Regions from separate parts of the Caproicibacter fermentans genome, predicted to be linked through region 1. Evidence: a T-box and tRNA genes for the amino acid it is inferred to sense, from the RefSeq annotation. Region 1 holds a T-box; the other holds one or more tRNA genes.
What was found. A T-box is a leader RNA that pairs with one kind of tRNA and senses whether it is charged. The one in region 1 lies ahead of tyrS (tyrosine--tRNA ligase), so its partner is inferred to be a tRNA-Tyr.
Positions count from the first base shown of each region.

Region 2: it encodes a tRNA-Tyr, which carries the amino acid that the T-box ahead of tyrS (tyrosine--tRNA ligase) is inferred to sense. The anticodon was not compared.

Region 1 is NZ_CP060286.1:484,444-493,364, reverse strand. It holds gene HCR03_RS02410 (carbamoyl phosphate synthase small subunit) at 1-121, opposite strand, end outside; gene HCR03_RS02405 (LL-diaminopimelate aminotransferase) at 165-1,388, opposite strand; gene dapF (diaminopimelate epimerase) at 1,445-2,278, opposite strand; gene HCR03_RS19625 (ANTAR domain-containing protein) at 2,291-2,617, opposite strand; gene HCR03_RS19620 (hypothetical protein) at 2,571-2,834, opposite strand; gene glnA (type I glutamate--ammonia ligase) at 2,874-4,187, opposite strand; gene tyrS (tyrosine--tRNA ligase) at 4,464-5,702, opposite strand; T-box leader at 5,757-5,992, opposite strand; gene recN (DNA repair protein RecN) at 6,024-7,709, opposite strand; gene argR (arginine repressor) at 7,715-8,164, opposite strand; gene HCR03_RS02370 (NAD(+)/NADH kinase) at 8,109-8,921, opposite strand, start outside.
Region 2 is NZ_CP060286.1:3,131,231-3,140,151, forward strand. It holds gene sufU (Fe-S cluster assembly sulfur transfer protein SufU) at 1-363, shown strand, start outside; gene HCR03_RS15595 (alpha/beta hydrolase) at 377-1,186, shown strand; gene HCR03_RS15600 (hydrolase) at 1,668-2,234, opposite strand; gene HCR03_RS15605 (CdaR family transcriptional regulator) at 2,417-3,574, shown strand; gene HCR03_RS15610 (glycerate kinase family protein) at 3,721-4,854, shown strand; tRNA gene HCR03_RS15615 (tRNA-Thr) at 5,268-5,343, shown strand; tRNA gene HCR03_RS15620 (tRNA-Tyr) at 5,392-5,477, shown strand; gene HCR03_RS15625 (hypothetical protein) at 6,008-6,181, shown strand; gene HCR03_RS15630 (transglutaminase domain-containing protein) at 6,670-7,977, opposite strand; gene HCR03_RS15635 (GtrA family protein) at 8,447-8,921, shown strand, end outside.

The DNA of each region.
Region 1 (8,921 bases):
GGAGTTCTGGATAACCGCACATTGCACTGTTGAAAACGACTTCACAGAGGGTGTCGTGTTCGTCGCCAAAACCCAATCCCTCAAAAGTCATGCCGTTTTCAAGCATCAGCAGTGCTTTCATTCTATCACCAACCATTTCTTAATATCTGTTTTCAATGTCCTAATTAAGCGGCGGAAAAGGACTTAATAATTCGCTCAACGGCTTCCTTCGTGTTTTCCGTCGTGTTAAAGCTGGTCAGACGGAAATATCCCTCGCCTGCCTGTCCAAAGCCGGAGCCGGGTGTTCCTACAACATTTGCTTTTTCCAGAAGAAGATCGAAGAACTCCCAGGAAGAAAGGCGTTCCGGTGTTTTCAGCCAGATATAAGGCGAATTAACTCCGCCGTATACTTCAAATCCAGCATGAGCCAGACCGTTCAGGATGATTTTTGCGTTATTTTGATAGTAGGCGATATTTTCACGGACTTCGCGCTTTCCCTTTTCGGAATAGACCGCTTCCGCTCCGCGCTGTACTATATAGGAAACACCGTTCATTTTCGTTGATTGACGGCGTCCCCAGAGTCGATTTAAAGAAATTCCGTTAAAGGTGAGCTCTTTCGGTATCACCGTGAACGCGCAGCGAACCCCGGTAAATCCGGCCGTTTTGGAAAAGCTGCGGAATTCGATCGCACATTTTTTGGCGCCTTCGATTTCATAAATACTGTGGGGCATTTCCGGGTCCGTGATGAATGCTTCGTAAGCGGCGTCATACAGGATGACGGAATGACGCTCCAAAGCATAATCGACCCATTTTTTTAGCTCATCCTTGTGAATTCCCATTCCGGTTGGGTTATTTGGAAAACAAAGGTAAATCATATCAGCGTTCTCTTCCGGCAGCTCCGGCAGAAATCCGTTTTCTTTTTTACAAGGCATATAAATGATTTTGCTCCAACCGGCATCGGCCGAATAATCCCCCGCTCGTCCCGCCATGACATTCGTATCAACATAAACGGGATAAACCGGATCACAGACCGCTACGGTATTCTCACGGTCGAAGATATCGCCGATATTTCCCGTATCAGATTTTGCACCGTCACTGACAAAAATTTCGTCGGGGTCTATCTCGATCCCTTTGCCTTGGTAATCATTCTTGCAGATTGCATCTCTTAAGAATAAATATCCAGCCTCGGGGCCATATCCGCGAAAGGTGGCCGAGCTCCCCATTTCCTCCGCGGCGTCTTTCATTGCCTGGATCACGGATTTCGGCAAAGGCCTGGTCACGTCGCCGATCCCTAAACGAAGAACTTCCTTTTCAGGATGCTGCTGCGAAAAAAGTTGCACTTTTTTCGCAATATCCACAAAGAGGTAGCTTGCGGGCAGCTTCACAAAATTCTCATTAATTTTTAGCAAAATCAGCCATTCCTTTCACAAGCGATTCAGAATATACATTCCGAATGAATATGATATCATATTTCTACCGTTCCGTCAAAGACAAATTTCGCTGGTCCCTTCATGAAAATTTCATCGGAATTGCCGTCCCAGCGGATGGATAAATCCCCGCCCTTCAAATGAATTTTTATCTGGCGCTCAGCAAACTGATTCCATGCGGCGGCACATGCGGCCGCGCAGGCGCCGGTTCCGCAGGCGAGGGTTTCGCCGGAACCGCGTTCCCAGACCCGCATTTTCAATTCATTCTTTCCCAAAACCTGTACAAACTCCGTATTGACCAGGTCGGGAAACATTGGGTAATGCTCGAATAAAGGCCCGATTTTTTCTAATTTTATGGAATCAACATCGTCGACAAAAACAATACAGTGGGGATTTCCCATAGAAACGCATGTGATCCGGTACTCTTTTCCGTCAACGATAACAGGTTCGTTCAAAACACGGTCTTTTGAAAAAAGCACGGGAACTTCGGAAGCTTTCCGGACCGGTTTTCCCATGTTGACCTCAACCGCTGACACCTGACCGCCGTCGAGATCCAAATGTAATGTCTTAACGCCGCTAAGCGTCTCCACTGTGAGTATATCCTTTTTTGCAATGCCGCGTTCATAAACATATTTTCCGACACAGCGAATGCCGTTTCCGCACATTTTCCCACGGGAACCGTCGGCGTTGTACATATCCATCTTGCAGTCGGCAGCCAAAGACGGCTGAATTAAAATAATGCCGTCGGAACCAACGCCGAAATGGCGGTCGCTCAATTTGACGGCAATTTCAGAAGGGTTCCCAATTTTCTCTTGAAAACAGTTTATATAGATATAATCGTTGCCGATCCCCTGCATCTTTGTAAAATTCATCTGCAGTCCTCCTTATGAATTTAAAATAATCAAGGCTGTCTCGACCATCTTTTTTCCGGTATCCATACTTTTCTTCTGCATAAAACGATGCGCCTGCGGTTCGGTAAAATTATTACGTTCGATCAATAGATCCTTTGCGTTTTTAATGAGTTGCTTTTCGTCTAAATTTCCCGCCGCCAGTTTCTTTTTGATATTGAGAGAAGTATAGTCCGACAGATTTAAAAACATATTTACAGTGGAAATCAGATTCATCCTGTTGATTGGAAGCATCAAAGTAGCTTGTTCCAAGGATTCACTCATAGAAGCGAGCTGTGAACTGACCAGAAAAAAGAAAATCATACGAGGCACCCGCCACGCGAGGAAGATTTACGGCAGGCATATCCCTCAGTTTTACACTGCATACCACAACGCCGCCATGATAATGCTTACTGGTAAATTCCATCACCTGAGCACCGGTTGTACAGACGCCGCCCACATATAAGCCGCTTGATCGAAGGACAGACGCTATTTTTTTCGCATAATCCGGATTCGAATTCGCTACGACAATGCTGCTCATAGTTAACAACTCCGTAGGGGTAGGATGTGGTGCTTGAATCTAGAGCCGGTTTAAGTAACGGCGCAGTTCCCATTCTGTTACCGAAGTAGAATATTGCCGCCATTCTTCTTCTTTTGCTTCCACATATTTATGAAACACAAGATCGCCAAGAACCTCTTTCACAAAAGGATCGCTTTTCATAAACTGAACCGCTTCTCCAAGATCCGCCGGCAAAACATCCGTGTTTTTCTGAATTTCCTCAAAAGATTCCCCCGAAGCGATGGAAGGAGGCGGAAGCAGATCGCGGTTTATTCCATCCATACCGGCGGAAAGAAGCAATGCAAAAGACAGATATGGATTGCATGTTGGGTCGGGATTTCTCAAATCGATCCGGGTACTCTTTCCCCGTGAAGCGGGAAGCCGAATCAAGGTGCCCCTGCGATTTGCGGACCAGCCGACTAAACTGGGGGCTTCCTCCCCGCCCGGAATTATTCTTTTGTAAGAATTAACCAATGGGTTTGTAACCGCGCAGATGCTTTTTATATGCAGCAGAAGGCCGGCGATAAAATTCAAGGCGATATGACTGAGTCCGTTCTGTGAGGACTCGTCATAAAAGGCATTTTGACCGTCCCGAAACAGCGAAAGATTAATATGCATTCCGGAACCCGCGCGTCCGTAAACAGGTTTGGGCATAAAAGTGGCGTAAAGTCCATTTTCATTTGCACAGGATTTAACCACCATTTTAAATGTGACAAAGCGGTCCGCAGCAGTCAGGGCCTCCGCATATTTGAAGTCGATCTCGTGCTGCCCGAACGCGGCCTCGTGATGAGACGCTTCAATTTCATATCCCATTTGCTCAAGGTTCAGGCAGATATCGCGCCTTGCGTTTTCACCCTGATCCAAAGGGCCAAGATCGAAATATCCGGCGGTATCATTTGTTTCGGTTGTCGGGTGACCTAATTCGTCCGTCTGGAACAGATAGAATTCACACTCCGTTCCGACAAAAAAAGTAAAACCCTGATCGGCGGCCTTTTTCAACGCGCGTTTCAGCACGTGCCTGGGATCCCCCGCATATGGAGTCCCGTCAGGCAGGGCAATTTCACAAATCAGCCGTGCGGCTTGACCGCTTTGCGTGTTCCATGGGTAAATCAGAAAAGTGTCCGGGTCGGGATGCAAATACATGTCCGATTCCTGAATTCGAACAAAACCCTCCATGGAAGAACCGTCGAACATGCATTTATTATTGAAAGCCTTTTCGATCTGATCGGCGGAAATGGTCACATTTTTAAAAGATCCTGGAATATCGGTAAACTGAAGGCTTAAAAAGTCGGTATGATTTTCGTTCAAAACGCGGATCATGTCATTTTTTTCCATGTGTGCCGTCATCACCCCCCCCAAAACAACCACAAAGTATGGGACTTGTTTTTGTCAGGTATCTCTTTTCAGACTTATATCTATAATTTTATGCTTTTTCAAAAGCCGTGTCAATCTTTTTCGAATTGAAAGAGCGATTTCATTTTAATGCACAAAATCTGACACGTTTCCAGAGGTTTTCCCTGTTTTTGCAGCTTTTTTTCGAATCAAATGCAAAAGAGTGCTTTCATGTGAAGATGAAAAAGCCTGTTTGGAAGCATTCCAAACAGGCTCGGCTTAGTGTGTCAAAACAATTTTATGGTAGACTTTTTTGCCTTTTTTAAGAATCAGACAAGATTTTTCATTTTCCTGAAAGTCGTCTTTTGAATAAACGGACGCTGGGTCCGACACCTTTTCGCCATCAACGGAGATACCTCCCTGAACGACCAGCCTTCTTGCTTCGCCGCGTGACGAAGCAAGTTTTGCCTTGATCAGCAGATCCAGAACTCCGATGGTTCCGTTCGAAAGGTCGGAAGATGAGATTTCCGTGGTCGGCATATGCTCCGTATCGGAACTGCTTCCAAACAGAGCCTGTGCCCCGTCTCTTGCTTTAATCGCTTCCTCCTCGCCATGAATCTGTTTTGTTACCTCAAAAGCCAGAAGCTCCTTTGCGGGATTTAGCTTTTCCCCTGAAAGCGAGGCGAATTCATTGATCTGCTCCATCGGGACAAAGGTCAGTATTTTCAGGCATTTCAGCACATCGGCGTCCCCGACGTTTCTCCAGTACTGATAGAATTCAAACGGAGAAGTTTTCTGAGGATCCAGCCACACGGCGCCTCTTTCCGTTTTACCCATCTTTTTGCCTTCGCTGTTTGTCAGCAGGGTAACGGTAATGCCATAAGCTTCCCGGTTTTCCTTCCGGCGGATTAGCTCTACGCCGCCGATAATATTGCTCCACTGGTCGTCCCCGCCCAACTGAAGCCTGCAGCCGTAACGGCGGTTCAGCTCCAGAAAATCATAACTCTGCATAATCATATAGTTCATTTCAAAAAAGGACAGTCCGCGTTCCAGTCTTTGCTTATAGCATTCTGCGCTCAGCATGCGGTTTACGGAGAAGCAGACGCCGATATCCCGAAGGAAATTGATATAATTCAGGTTTGTGAGCCAGTCGGCATTGTTTGCCATAATTGCCTTGTCATCGGAAAAATCAATCAGCCTTGACATCTGCTTCTGAAAGCATGAGATGTTGTGCGCGATCTCTTCTTCCGTCAGCATTTTACGCATATCCGTTTTTCCGGACGGGTCGCCAACCATGCCGGTTCCCCCGCCAAACAACGCGATTGGAGTGTGCCCGGCGCGCTGCAAATGCGCCATGACCATGATCGGAATAAAATGGCCTACGTGCAGGCTGTCCGCAGTCGGATCGAACCCGACATAGAACGCGGTTTTTTCTTCATTGAGCAAATGGCGGACTTTTTCCCTGTCCGTTGTCTGCGCAATCAGACCTCGTTCTTCCAAAATTTCAAAAACACCCATTTTGAGTTCCTCCATTTTATCAGGGGACAATCAAAAAGCCCCCTGCAATTTTTTGCAGAGGGCGGAAAATTCCGCGGTACCACCTCAGTTTACCGTCTTCCTCACGGAAGCGGCCTTACGGGTACAGTCCATACCCACGCGCTGTAACGTGCGTTTTCACGGCCGAACCTACTAGCATTTCAATTCGGCGGCTCCGGGATGTATTTCATCCGGCGATCGTACCTGCTCGCACCCAACGCAGGCTCTCTGAACTCTTGCTTCGGATTACTTCTTCCCTTCTCAGCTGTTCAAAGGAAATTATAAGATGTTTTCAGGTGCCTGTCAAGACCCCGAAGAATCGTTTTGCGCCATGCGCAGCATTTCCTCGGCATTCTGCAGCATCAACGGGGTGATTTGTTCTCCGCCCATAATACGCGCAAGTTCCTGCCGTCTGCCTTCCCGGTCCAAACGGTCAACCTGGGTGAAGGTACGCTGATTGCGAACCTGTTTCCGGATCAAGAAATGGGTATCCGCAAGCGCGGCGATTTGGGCCAGGTGCGTCACGCAAATAACCTGGCGGTTTCCCGATACCTCCCGGAGCTTTAACCCGACCTTTTGTGCCGCGCTGCCGCTGACGCCTGTGTCCACTTCATCAAAGATCAAGGTGCCGATATCGTCCCTGCCGGCAAGGACCGTTTTGATGGCAAGCATGATTCGCGAAAGTTCGCCGCCCGACGCCACCTTTGCAATCGGTTTCGCCGGTTCTCCCGCATTCGTTGAGAGATAGAATTCAATCCGATCGCAGCCCGTTTCATTCATCGGGACTTGTTCCCGCCGGATTTCAAACAATACGTTCGGCATGTTCAGAAAACGAAGTTCCTCTTTCACCTTTTGGGTAAAAAGGTCCGCCGCGCCGGCGCGCCATTCGGACAGTTCCGTTGCCAGGGATTCCGCCTGTAACCGGTACTTCTGATATTCTTTTCTAAATTTCTCCGCGTTTTCATCCGAAAGCTGGATTGCGTTCAGCTCCTGCCTGCATTTTTCGAGGTATTCCAGCATTTCATCGACGGAACCGCCGTATTTTAAGCTCAAACGGTAAATTAAATCCAACCGGGCCTCAATTTCGTCCAGCTCCGAGGGATCATACTCCAACAGAGATGAAAAATTCCGCATTTCATCGCTGCAGTCTTCCAGATCATAAGAAATCGCCTGCAGCCGTTCCGCCAGACCGTGCAGTTCGGGAAGATAGTTTTCCGCGGTGTTCAGCGCATCGGCAGCATCCGATACGGCCGAAACCGCCCCGGCGGTCTCCTCATCCCCGCTCAATGCGGTCTTTGCCTGTGAAATTGCCTGCGCAACGCGCTCTGAATTCCGATACAGATTCTTTTGACGGTTCAGGTCTTCCTGCTCGCCCGGATGAAGGTTCGCCGATTCTAGCTCATTGATCTGATAAGTCAGAAGGTCGATTTGCCGCGCTTTTTGTGACTGGTCCATTTTACTGGAATCCAGGCTTGCCTTCATATTCTGCATGGAATGGAAAGCCTCCCGGTAGCGTTTCAAAAGCGCTTCAGGCAGCCCCATGCTGTCCAGATAAGCGATATGTAATTCAGGCGACAGCAAGCCGTAGCTTTCGTGCTGACCATGGATGTTAATCAGCATACTGCCGATCCCCTTAAGGGCGGAAACCGTGGCGGGACGCGCGTTAATTCGGCAGGAAGACTTGCCGTCAGATGAGATTTCACGCTGGAGTATCAAAGTTCCGTCTTCTTCCACAGAATAGCCCGATTCCTCCAGCTTTTGCACCGCGGATCCGTCTTTCAGTTCGAATACGGCAGAAACCAGGGCGTGGTCTGCGCCCGTGCGGATCAATTCCCGGGAAGTCCTTTCTCCCAGGACCGCATTGATGGAATCAATGACAATGGATTTACCCGCTCCGGTTTCACCGGTCAGAACATTAAAGCCGGCGCCGAATTCGATTCGCGCCTTTTCAATCACGGCAATGTTTTCAATATAAAGCTGTGTCAGCATGGCAATCACCTGATAAATTTTTTCAGATCCGCAGACAGCCCTTCCGCAGCGTTCTCATCGCTCATCAGAATAAAAATGGTATCGTCCCCTGAGAGGGTGCCAACAATATTCTCCCAGTGAAGGGTGTCCATTGCGGCACAGACAGCGTTGGCCATTCCGGTCAGGCACTTTATGGCAATCATATTCTGTGCAAATCTCACCGACAAAGCAGCGTCGGAAAAAAGCGAATAGAATTTTGTGGTGTAATCTTTCGCTTCCTCCTGCCCAACCGTATATCTGTATTTGCCGCCTGCCGTCAGCGTTTTGATCAGACGAAGCTCCTTAATGTCGCGGGAAACTGTAGCTTGTGTCACCTCATAGCCTTCATCGCGTAAACGGCGAAGTAATTCCTCCTGCGTATCAATGGAATATTTCCCGATTAATTCCAGTATTTTCGCATGCCGTCGTTCTTTCATGCTCATTTCTCCTCTCTCCAAGTTTATCGGTTACGATCTCGTAAAAATTACTGTCTTTCAATTTTATTATTTTAACGGTGCCGGGCGCTTTGGAAAATTCGATTTTGGTGCCGTCCGGAATTTTGATAAATATCTCACCGTCGATCGTAAGGATTATTTCACTCTCGTAGTCGGAATGAGCCTGAACGCACAGTTTTGCACCCGGACCAAAAACCACCGGTCTGCTCAGCAAAGAGTGCGGGCAGATAGGAGAAAGAAGAATGCAGCTCAGTTCCGGGTCGATAATCGGTCCCCCTGCGGATAATGAGTACGCCGTGGAACCGGTCGGCGTCGCGATAATCAAACCGTCGGAGCGGTAATCGCATACTCTGGCATCGTCCAGTCTGACCTTTAAATCAAGAATCCGCGAAAGTGCTCCCCGTGCGACAACGGCATCGTTTAATGCTGTAAAAACCTTGGGCGTACCATTGTCATTCACCCGGATTTCCAGCATCATTCGTTCCTCAACGCAGTAATTCCCATTTTTGAGTTTCATCAGGCTGTCCAGCTCATCAGTCTCTAAACCGGCGATAAACCCAAGCCTTCCGGTATTCATTCCGAGAATCGGTTTTCCGGCGACTGCGGCGTTTCTGGCACAGTGAATGATGGTGCCGTCCCCGCCGACGGCAATGATGAGATCACAGGACCGAACCATCTCAGCCATGTTATTGAAAAAAACGGCTTCCGCATTCTGAAAGGTTGGTTGGAGTTCCGCTTT
Region 2 (8,921 bases), 1.3 Mb from region 1:
GCGGTGCTCAAAGGCGTCAACCCGAGCTGCGGCGATGAAATTGAGCTGGAGCTGCGCGAAAAGGACGGCGTGATTGAGGACGCCGGCTTTACCGGCATCGGCTGCGCGATTTCACAGGCTTCGGCCTCCATTATGATCGACCTGATCAAGGGGCAGACCAAAGAGGAAGCGCTTCGTTTGGCGAATCTGTTTTTCGGCATGATCAAGAACGAAGTAACGGATGAATCGCAGCTGGAAGACCTTGACGAAGCGATTGCGCTCAAGGACATTTCCCACATGCCCGCCCGCGTCAAATGCGCCGTGCTGGGGTGGCACACGCTGGAAAACGCGATTCACGGGGAGCGAAACCCAGAAAAATCGTAAGGAAGCGGTTTTCATGAAAACGGTTACCTTTTCTCCGAATCCGAACAGCGCTGCCCGCGCGGCAGGCTTTTTGCACGAACCGAACGGTGAAATGCCCGACCGCGCGAAGCGGCCCTGTGTCGTAATCTGCCCGGGCGGCGGCTACGCCATGCTGTCGGAGCGGGAAACTGCCCCGCCTGCGGCTGCTTTTTTCGCAAAGGGATATCAGGTTTTTGTTCTGTATTACTCCATTCGGGAAAACGCGAAAAATTTGCAGCCTCTCATAGAACTGTCAAATACCGTTCTGACGATTCGGGAAAACAGCGCTGAATGGGGAATCGTTCCCAACAAAATCGCGGTTTGCGGTTTTTCCGCCGGCGGGCATGTGGCGGCTTGCCTCGGCACCTTATGGGACAGCCCGGAGCTGAAGGCGAAAACGGACACGCAAGAAGGCGGCAACAGGCCGGATGCCATGATTTTGTGCTATCCGGTTCTCACCGCAGGGGAATTCACTCACAGCGAGTCCGCGGCCTTTGTGTGCGGCGGGGAGCCGACGGCGGAGCAGGTCGGGCTTTTCTCCCTGGAAAATCAGGTGAGCATGAAAACGCCGCCTGCTTTTTTGTGGCATACGTTTGAAGACGACTGTGTTCCGCTGGAAAATACGCTGTTTTTCGCCGCGGCTCTTCGGCGATTCCGGATTCCGTTTGAATACCACGTTTTTCAGAAAGGCGGGCACGGCCTTTCCATGTGCAGCGAAGAGGTCGGCACGCCGAATCCGCACTGCGCGGAATGGTTTCCGCTCTGCACGCAATGGCTGGGCGACCTGTTTGAGTTTAAGGAATAAAGCAAAACAGAAGCGGGAGGAATCCTGAGGTCGGCATGCTGAGTCATTTCGGTTCTGACCCATCCCGGAAGGAATTGGACGAAGAACGTATTTTGCGTACGGATACAGAGACGGTTTACAAATTTTTAATGACCTGAAAAGGAAACAGGGTTGAATGAGTGCAAACTCATTGAACCCTGTTTTTTTATGCCCTTTAAACCCCCCGGCTATGCCGGGGGGTTCAGAAGAGCTTTAGCGTTGAGCAGAAAATGCGCATCGAACCTACCCCAAACCCCTCCCATTCTAATTTCGAAGCGAAAGCAAGGCAGCCTCCATGAAATGGGAGGTGCTATGGCAGGGAGGGGGCAGGGGGTGAGAAGTACCGTTGCAAGCGTAAGAAAGCTCAAAGCGCCTTGAGGCGCTGCCGGTAAAACAGGGCTTCGCCGGGGGTTAACTGTTCAGATTGTTATCGAACGGTATGGCTCCGGAAGCTACGATTTGTCTAAATTTCCATCGTGCCGACTAAACTCTTCATCGCGTCGATGGTGCGGCTCATCAGGTCGTCGAGGCTCCAGCCGAGCATGTCCGCGCCCTTCAGAATGACGTCCCGGGAACAGCCCGCGGCAAAGGCGGGAGTCTTGAATTTCTTTTTCACGGATTTTAACTGCATGTCCGAAACGCTTTTGGAGGGATGCATCAGCGCGACGGCGCCGATCAGCCCGGTTAATTCGTCGGTGGCAAACAGGATTTTTTCCATGATGTGTTCCGGCTTGACGTCGACCGTCAGGCCGTAGCCGTGGCTGACTACTGCGTGGATCAGCTTTTCGTCGATCCCGCGTTCCCGCATGATTTCCTGTTCTTTGATGCAGTGCTGTTCCGGGAACTGCTCAAAGTCCAGGTCGTGCAGCAGGCCGACCGCTTTCCAGAATTCCACGTTTTCCGGGTCGTATTCCTGTGCAAAATATCCCATCACGCCGGAAACCACTTTTCCGTGATGCAGGTGGAACGGATCTTTGTTGTATTCCTCCAGCAGCTTCTGCGCCTCTTCCAGACTCGGTATTTTTCCCATTTGAACCCCCCGATTTCCATTTTGTTATTCCAGTAATTTCTGCATATCCTTAACCCATATCCTAGCCGATTCGGTTTCATTTGTCAAGAATCGCGGGTCTCCGCCGCGGGCTTGTACGCGGCGCTTGGGGGGGATATAATAGAAGCAGCGGATCAGATACAGCGGGGAGGAGAGCCTGTCTTATGCGGATTTCACATCAGGACGCGATGCGGATTGTCACGGAAATGAGCGGGATTATCGATTATCCCGTCAATATGATGAACGACAGGGGCACAATCATCGCAAGCACGGACCCGAAGCGGATCGGGCAGTTCCACGAGGGCGCAAGCCAGATCGTGGAACGGAATCTCGACCGGATGAACGTGGAGAACGACAATGAGTACGCGGGGGCGCGGGAGGGAGTGAACTTCCCGATTTTGTTTCAAAATACGATCGTCGGGGTTGTTGGGATAACCGGAAAACGGGCGGAAGTGGCAAAATACGGTGAAATCATCAAGAAGATGACGGAGATTCTGTTGCTGGACAGTTACCTGAAGGAACAGAAATTACGGGACGAGACCATCCGGAACCGTTTTCTGGAGGAATGGATCTTTACGGAGAACGCGGAGCAGGACCCGTCTTTTCCGGAGCGCGGAAAATCCATCGGGATTGATGTTGAAAAGGCGCGCCGGGTGTTCATCTTGTCGCCGGAGGGAATGACGGACTGCGATGAAACCGCGGAGGGACGGCGTTTGGCGGAGCAGATGGAAAAGGCCGTCAGGGGGCGGCTGAAAAGGGAGCAGGGTTGTCTGGTGCTGCGCAGCGGCGACAAAATGTTCTGCATCGCGTCGCGCAGGACGGACGAACAGATGAAGCGGCTTGCCGCAGCTGTTCAAAGAGAGGCGGAGGAGGAATTCGAAATTCCGTTTTTCGCGGGCATCGATGGCAGCCAAGCCGGCTTTTCTTCTGTTTATGCCGCTTGCCGGCAAGCCGAGAAAGCGCTCCGCGCGGCACGGTCCCGCCGGGGTTCAAGACTGCGGCTGTATGACGAAGTAACGGTCGATATTTTTTTGAACGAGATTTCCGACGCGCGCAAGGAAGAGTATATCCGCAGAATCTTCCGCGGCTGCGGGGACGAGGAAGTCAAAGAATGGGTGCGTCTCCTGGAGGTTTTTTTCCGCGCGAACGACTCCATCTCAAAGGCTGCAGAGGAGCTTTTTATGCACAAAAACACGCTTCAGTACCGGCTGAAAAAGCTCGTCGAAGAAACGGGACTGGACGCGCGAACCATGCCGGACGCCGCGCTCTTCTACCTTGCGGTGCTGTTTTACCGCGAGCTGCATCCGGAGGAGAGCACATAGCGAAACTGACAAGGGTCTGTTTTTGAGAACAGAAAACCGGGCCGGATTCTGTCGCCCGTAACATATACGATTCCGCCGCGTCAGGATAAAATGGAAGCATACTCCGCTTTCAGGCGGGGATCCTGATTGAAAAGGTGTGGATTGCAATGAAAAAGTTTGTTTTGATTCCGGATTCCTTTAAAGGCACGATGAGTTCCGCGGAGGTCTGCCGGATTATGGCGGAGCAGATCGGACGATTTTACTCCGATGCCGAAATCGTCTCCATTCCCGTTGCGGACGGCGGAGAAGGCAGCGTGGACGCTTTTCTGGCTGCGGCGGGCGGTGAAAAGGTTTTCTGCAGGGTCAGCGGGCCTTTCGGAGAAGAAATGGAAAGCTTTTACGGCCTTCTGCCCGGCGGCACGGCGGTGATCGAGATGGCGGCCTGCGCGGGCTTCGCCCTTTCGGAGGGACGGCGCAGGCCGGATCTGGCGACCACCTTCGGGGTGGGTCAGCTGATGAGAAACGCGGCCTCGCGCGGGTGCCGAAAAATTATTGTCGGTCTGGGCGGAAGCTGTACGAACGACGCGGGGGCGGGCGCCGCAGCGGGCGCGGGCGTTAAGTTTTTTAACGCGGACGGAAAAGAGTTCGTCCCGACGGGCGGAACGCTGTCGCGGGTCAGCCGGATCGACGTTTCAGGACTTGACCCCAGACTAAAAGAGGCTGAAATCACAGCGATGTGCGACATCGACAATCCGCTTTACGGGGAAATGGGCGCAGCCTATGTGTTTGCTCCGCAAAAGGGCGCGGACCCTGAAATGGTGCGCGGGCTGGACGGGGAATTGCGGTGCTTTGCCGAAACGGTTCAGCGCGAGCTGCGGCTCGACATTGCTGATATTCCGGGCGCGGGCGCGGCCGGAGGCATGGGCGCGGGGATGGCGGCTTTTTTTGGGGCGGAGCTGAAAATGGGGATTGAAACGGTGCTGGATACCGTTGCCTTTGACCGTATCGCACAGGATGCCGACCTGGTTTTCAGCGGAGAGGGAAGGCTGGATTCCCAAAGCCTGCGCGGCAAAGTAGTCGCAGGTGTGGCCGCGCGGACCAAAAAGCTCGGCGTCCGGCTGATCGCGGTTGTCGGGGACATCGGCGACGACATTCAGCCGGTCTATGACAGGGGGGTGTCGGCCGTGTTCAGCATCAACCGCGTGGCGGTAGATTTCAGCAAGGCGAAAAAAAGGAGCACAAACGACCTTGCTCTGACCATGGAAAACCTGATGCGTCTGTTCAGCCAAATGAAACTTTAATGCGCTGAACGCAGTTTTCGCAAAAGGGTGCCGCCCCTCGAAACCGGGGGGCGGCGGAAGAAAGAGAAGTATTATGAAAAAAGTAATATCGTAAAGCCTTTTCGCAAGGCGCTTGCTGTTTGTCTGCGGGCCTGTGGTCCGGTATTCCGTCCTTCACCGCCGGCCTGCTGCAGTATTTTTTCTTCTTTTCACATTTTGATTGGAACATTTATAGTATGAATGGAAATTATGTCTTGTCGGTGAACCGCGTTTGAAGTTTTTTAGAAGATTCTGTGAAAAAATAAGCGGCCCCTTTTTCCCTCCGCCATCGACATCTAAATGCTTACCTGAATTTCCCACATAACGCCCCTATTTCCTAAAAAGTCTTGACATTCGTTTCCGGGTATGGTATTATAATCGAGCGCTTTAAAAATGCTGGCGTAGCTCAGTTGGTAGAGCAGCTGATTTGTAATCAGCAGGTCGGGGGTTCAAGTCCGTCTGCCAGCTCCAATTTCAGCGAAAAAGGAGCTTTGCTTTTTCCAACAAGGCTCCACATATGGGAGAGTTCCAGAGCGGTCAAATGGGGCAGACTGTAAATCTGTTGCCTTACGGCTTCGATGGTCCGAATCCATCCTCTCCCACCAAGGGAAAACCCGCATGATTTCTAGAATCATGCGGGTTTTCAGTCTGAAGACAAAGTATCGAAATCAGGTACTTTGTCTTTTTTTAGTGCTTGAGAAATGGTAAAATATAAACAGGTGATAAAAATGTTGAACGAAAAAAAGTAATGACAGTCGGAAACAAGTCGGCTTTTACCGCATGGAAGATCTGGTACCGAAAGAGCGTGTATTGAGGAAAATAGATAAAGCGATTGATTTCAGCCTCATATATGAGCGTGGCAGCGCGTTTTCATTCAATACCTTGCTCATGTTGCCGGGTAATCATGTGGACTTTACAACGTGACCGGGCCGGAGATGATAAGCAAGCGCACAGGCGTTTGACTGCGATTACCGGAAAATGACGGAGCTGTTTCAAAAAGTCACGGAGGTAATACGCCAGCTTTTCCGGTATCAGATCCATAGGAGTACCGATCAGGAAATGATCCTCCTGCCGGAGCTTGTCAAACGTCTCTTCTGAAAATGCTATAATAATATTGGTAAAGGAGGGGAATCCGATGGATCGTGTGGAGAAACTGATCGGAGAAATCAACGGCACAATGGCAATAGAAGGAATGCCCCTGACTGAGGAAGACCGCGATATGCTTCGCAGGTGCATTACCGGTAAAACCACTCCGGATGAGGAAATCAAACGGCTGGTGAAAAAGTATTCGGTAGTGCCGGAGAGATAAAATGAATGAAAATTGTCAATATGATTATGAATGGGATAGCAGCTACTGTTATCCCTCTTCTTTTACCCTGAAGAACAAACTGAATATTACCGACGCGAAACAGCTAAACGAAGTTGAGCGTAAAATGACGGCACTTTGAATCTACACTTTGCAGACAAATCCGGTTAAGGGCGCGTTCGATTTAAAGACAGCCATATGGAAAAGATTTTCACCGGAGAGGAATCCGTGGATGACGGACTTCTCGCCGCGAAGCGGGAAGGGATGTGTGGCTGAAAGGCAGCGGACCGGCGGTTTGACAAGAACCATATTGTGCATGCGAATTCCTACAGAACCATGAGGCCGGAAGAGCTTTTCTATTTGCACAAGCAAATTGCACAAACCAACAGCCTAAAAACAAGAAATGCGTCTTAAAACGGCTTCGAAGCCGGATTAAGACGCATTTTATATGCAGGATTTTGTAAGAGGCTGTTTTGCAACAAGGTCCTTTCTTAATAGGTGACGCAGATTTCCAGGCCGTGATTGGCGGAATCCACCACGTAAGAAACGTTTTCGGGGCTTTTACCGGACTGCCTGCACGCCTGCTGCAAATAGGTTTTCATCTTATACGGGGATGCGGAGACCAGCCCGTTCACGACAGAAGTAAACTTCGGGCCGGCGTCAATATAGAATGCAACCGTTGGGTCGGATTCGGCAAGGTCGGCGGAAAGCTGCTGAACCACGGTGCTGTCACCGGCATTGCCCAAATCCGTGATCTTAATCCCTTTTACCACATAGTAATTTTCCGCAGTCGACTGGCAGGCGGGAAGAAACAGATTGACCTGTGAGTTCGCCGCGGCAAGCTGCTGCTCCGTCAGGGAGGAATAAGCGGGAGAGATTTTATGGGTTTGCCGGATGACCTGGTCGGTGACGTTGAAATAATTGTAGATCGGCTGATTCCCATCGCACCACGTCAGGTCAAGATGATACCAGTTTTCCCCGATGCTGACGGCGTTCCACATGTGTCCGACTCCGTTGCTGGAGCCTCGGATCAGCGTGCAGTGCAGTCCCAGATAACTTGAAAGCAGTTCCATTGCGCGGGAGTACCCTTCGCAGACCACGTGGCCGTCCATCAAAGCCCCGTAGGCCGTAAACGCCTGCCAGATGCTTGTGTCTTCTACTGCGGCGTCGTTGTAGCTGCAGTTTTTGGTCAGATAGTCGTACAGGGCCTCTTCCCGGTCAAATTCGCTCAGCCCGGCCGGGACGGATTGAATTACCTGCTGCAGCTTGCTGTTCAGCGCGTTGACCGCCTCGCGGCAGCCATCGGCGGAGAGAACGGAAAAAAGCTGTAAAATTGATGAATCGCCGTCATATCCGTAGGAGAATACGTTTGTGAGCCAGAACACCTCCGGATGATCGTTTGTATATGCCAGAAATACTTTCTGCAGCCGTGACTGGTCCAGCTTTGCCGTCAGTACGATCTGGCCGACCGGGTAGTATCCGCTGACGGACTGGTTGGACACCTGATAGGCCGCGTTGTCGATATACTCGTAAAGGGTTCGTTCCGAATCCGACGACAGGGCCCGGTAGCCGTAGTCCTGTTTTACAAAAGAATAGGCCGGCCGGGCGTCCGCTGATGCCAGATATTTATTCAGGGTGATCCGCGTACCTCCCGGGACGTCCGCGCTGGAGGTGATTTCCCGGATTGCCTGATAGGCTTTGTCGTCTTGTCCGGATCCGTTCGCGCCGCCGCCTTCCGTTCTGGCGACCGAGCTTGTGGAAAAAGGTACCGCGGCCTGTACGGAAGCCGATGCCGTCAAAGAGCCGCCGGCTCCTGGAAGGAATCCCGGTAAGCCCGAGATGGAAGAGATGAGAAGAAAGGCCGAGAAACAGCCGGCAGCCGCGGCTCTGCATTTTTGAAAGCGCATTCAGAGTTCCCCCAATTTTCAATTCACATCATAAATTATACCATATCATTCCAGCGTTTCAAATGAGTATTCCATGAAAAATGTGTAAATTGTTTTGAATTCCTCAAAGCCAAAAACCCACGACAGGATCATAGCCGGGGTGGGAGGAAGGCGCAGTTTTGCCGCGCAGCGGAACGTTTGCCTTTGCGTCCCCCGGGATGACAAATGAATTGCCAGATCGGCATCGGCGCGTCCGCATTGCGGACGCGTTTTCCATCGGTAAAAATTGCCGGACCGCTTTCATCGGGTCCTCATAATAAATTCATTCCCCCGTCACAAACATAGGGTACCCTACAGGAAAGCGAAAGCGAGGTGGATCTCGATGCTGAGAAAGAAATATCTTAAAAACATGACTCAATTTATCAGCTATCTTGTGGTCGGCGGCGGTGCGACGGTTGTGGAATGGGCGCTGTTCTTTCTGTTTGTGTACCCAATGAAGTGGGACCAGAACGCGGGCTTTACCGTTGCCTATCTCATTTCGACCTTTGTCAATATGATTCTGGGCAGACTGCTGACCTTTCGAAATGCCAGCGTGGTCAATCAAAGTAACAGTGCGGTCCGGAATTTTTTGAAGGAAGCCGCGCTGATTTATCTGGTGGCGGCAGTTGGATGTGTCCTGAATCTTCTGTTCCTGAACCTCTTTACGGACTTTTTCGGGATGGATTCCATGACTGCCAAAATATTGACGACCGGAATTATGCTGATTGGGAACTATCTTGCCAGAAAGCTTGGCATTTACCGTGAAAATACCCAAACGGCGGCCGCACCTACTCATCTTGATTGTAAACCTGAAATCG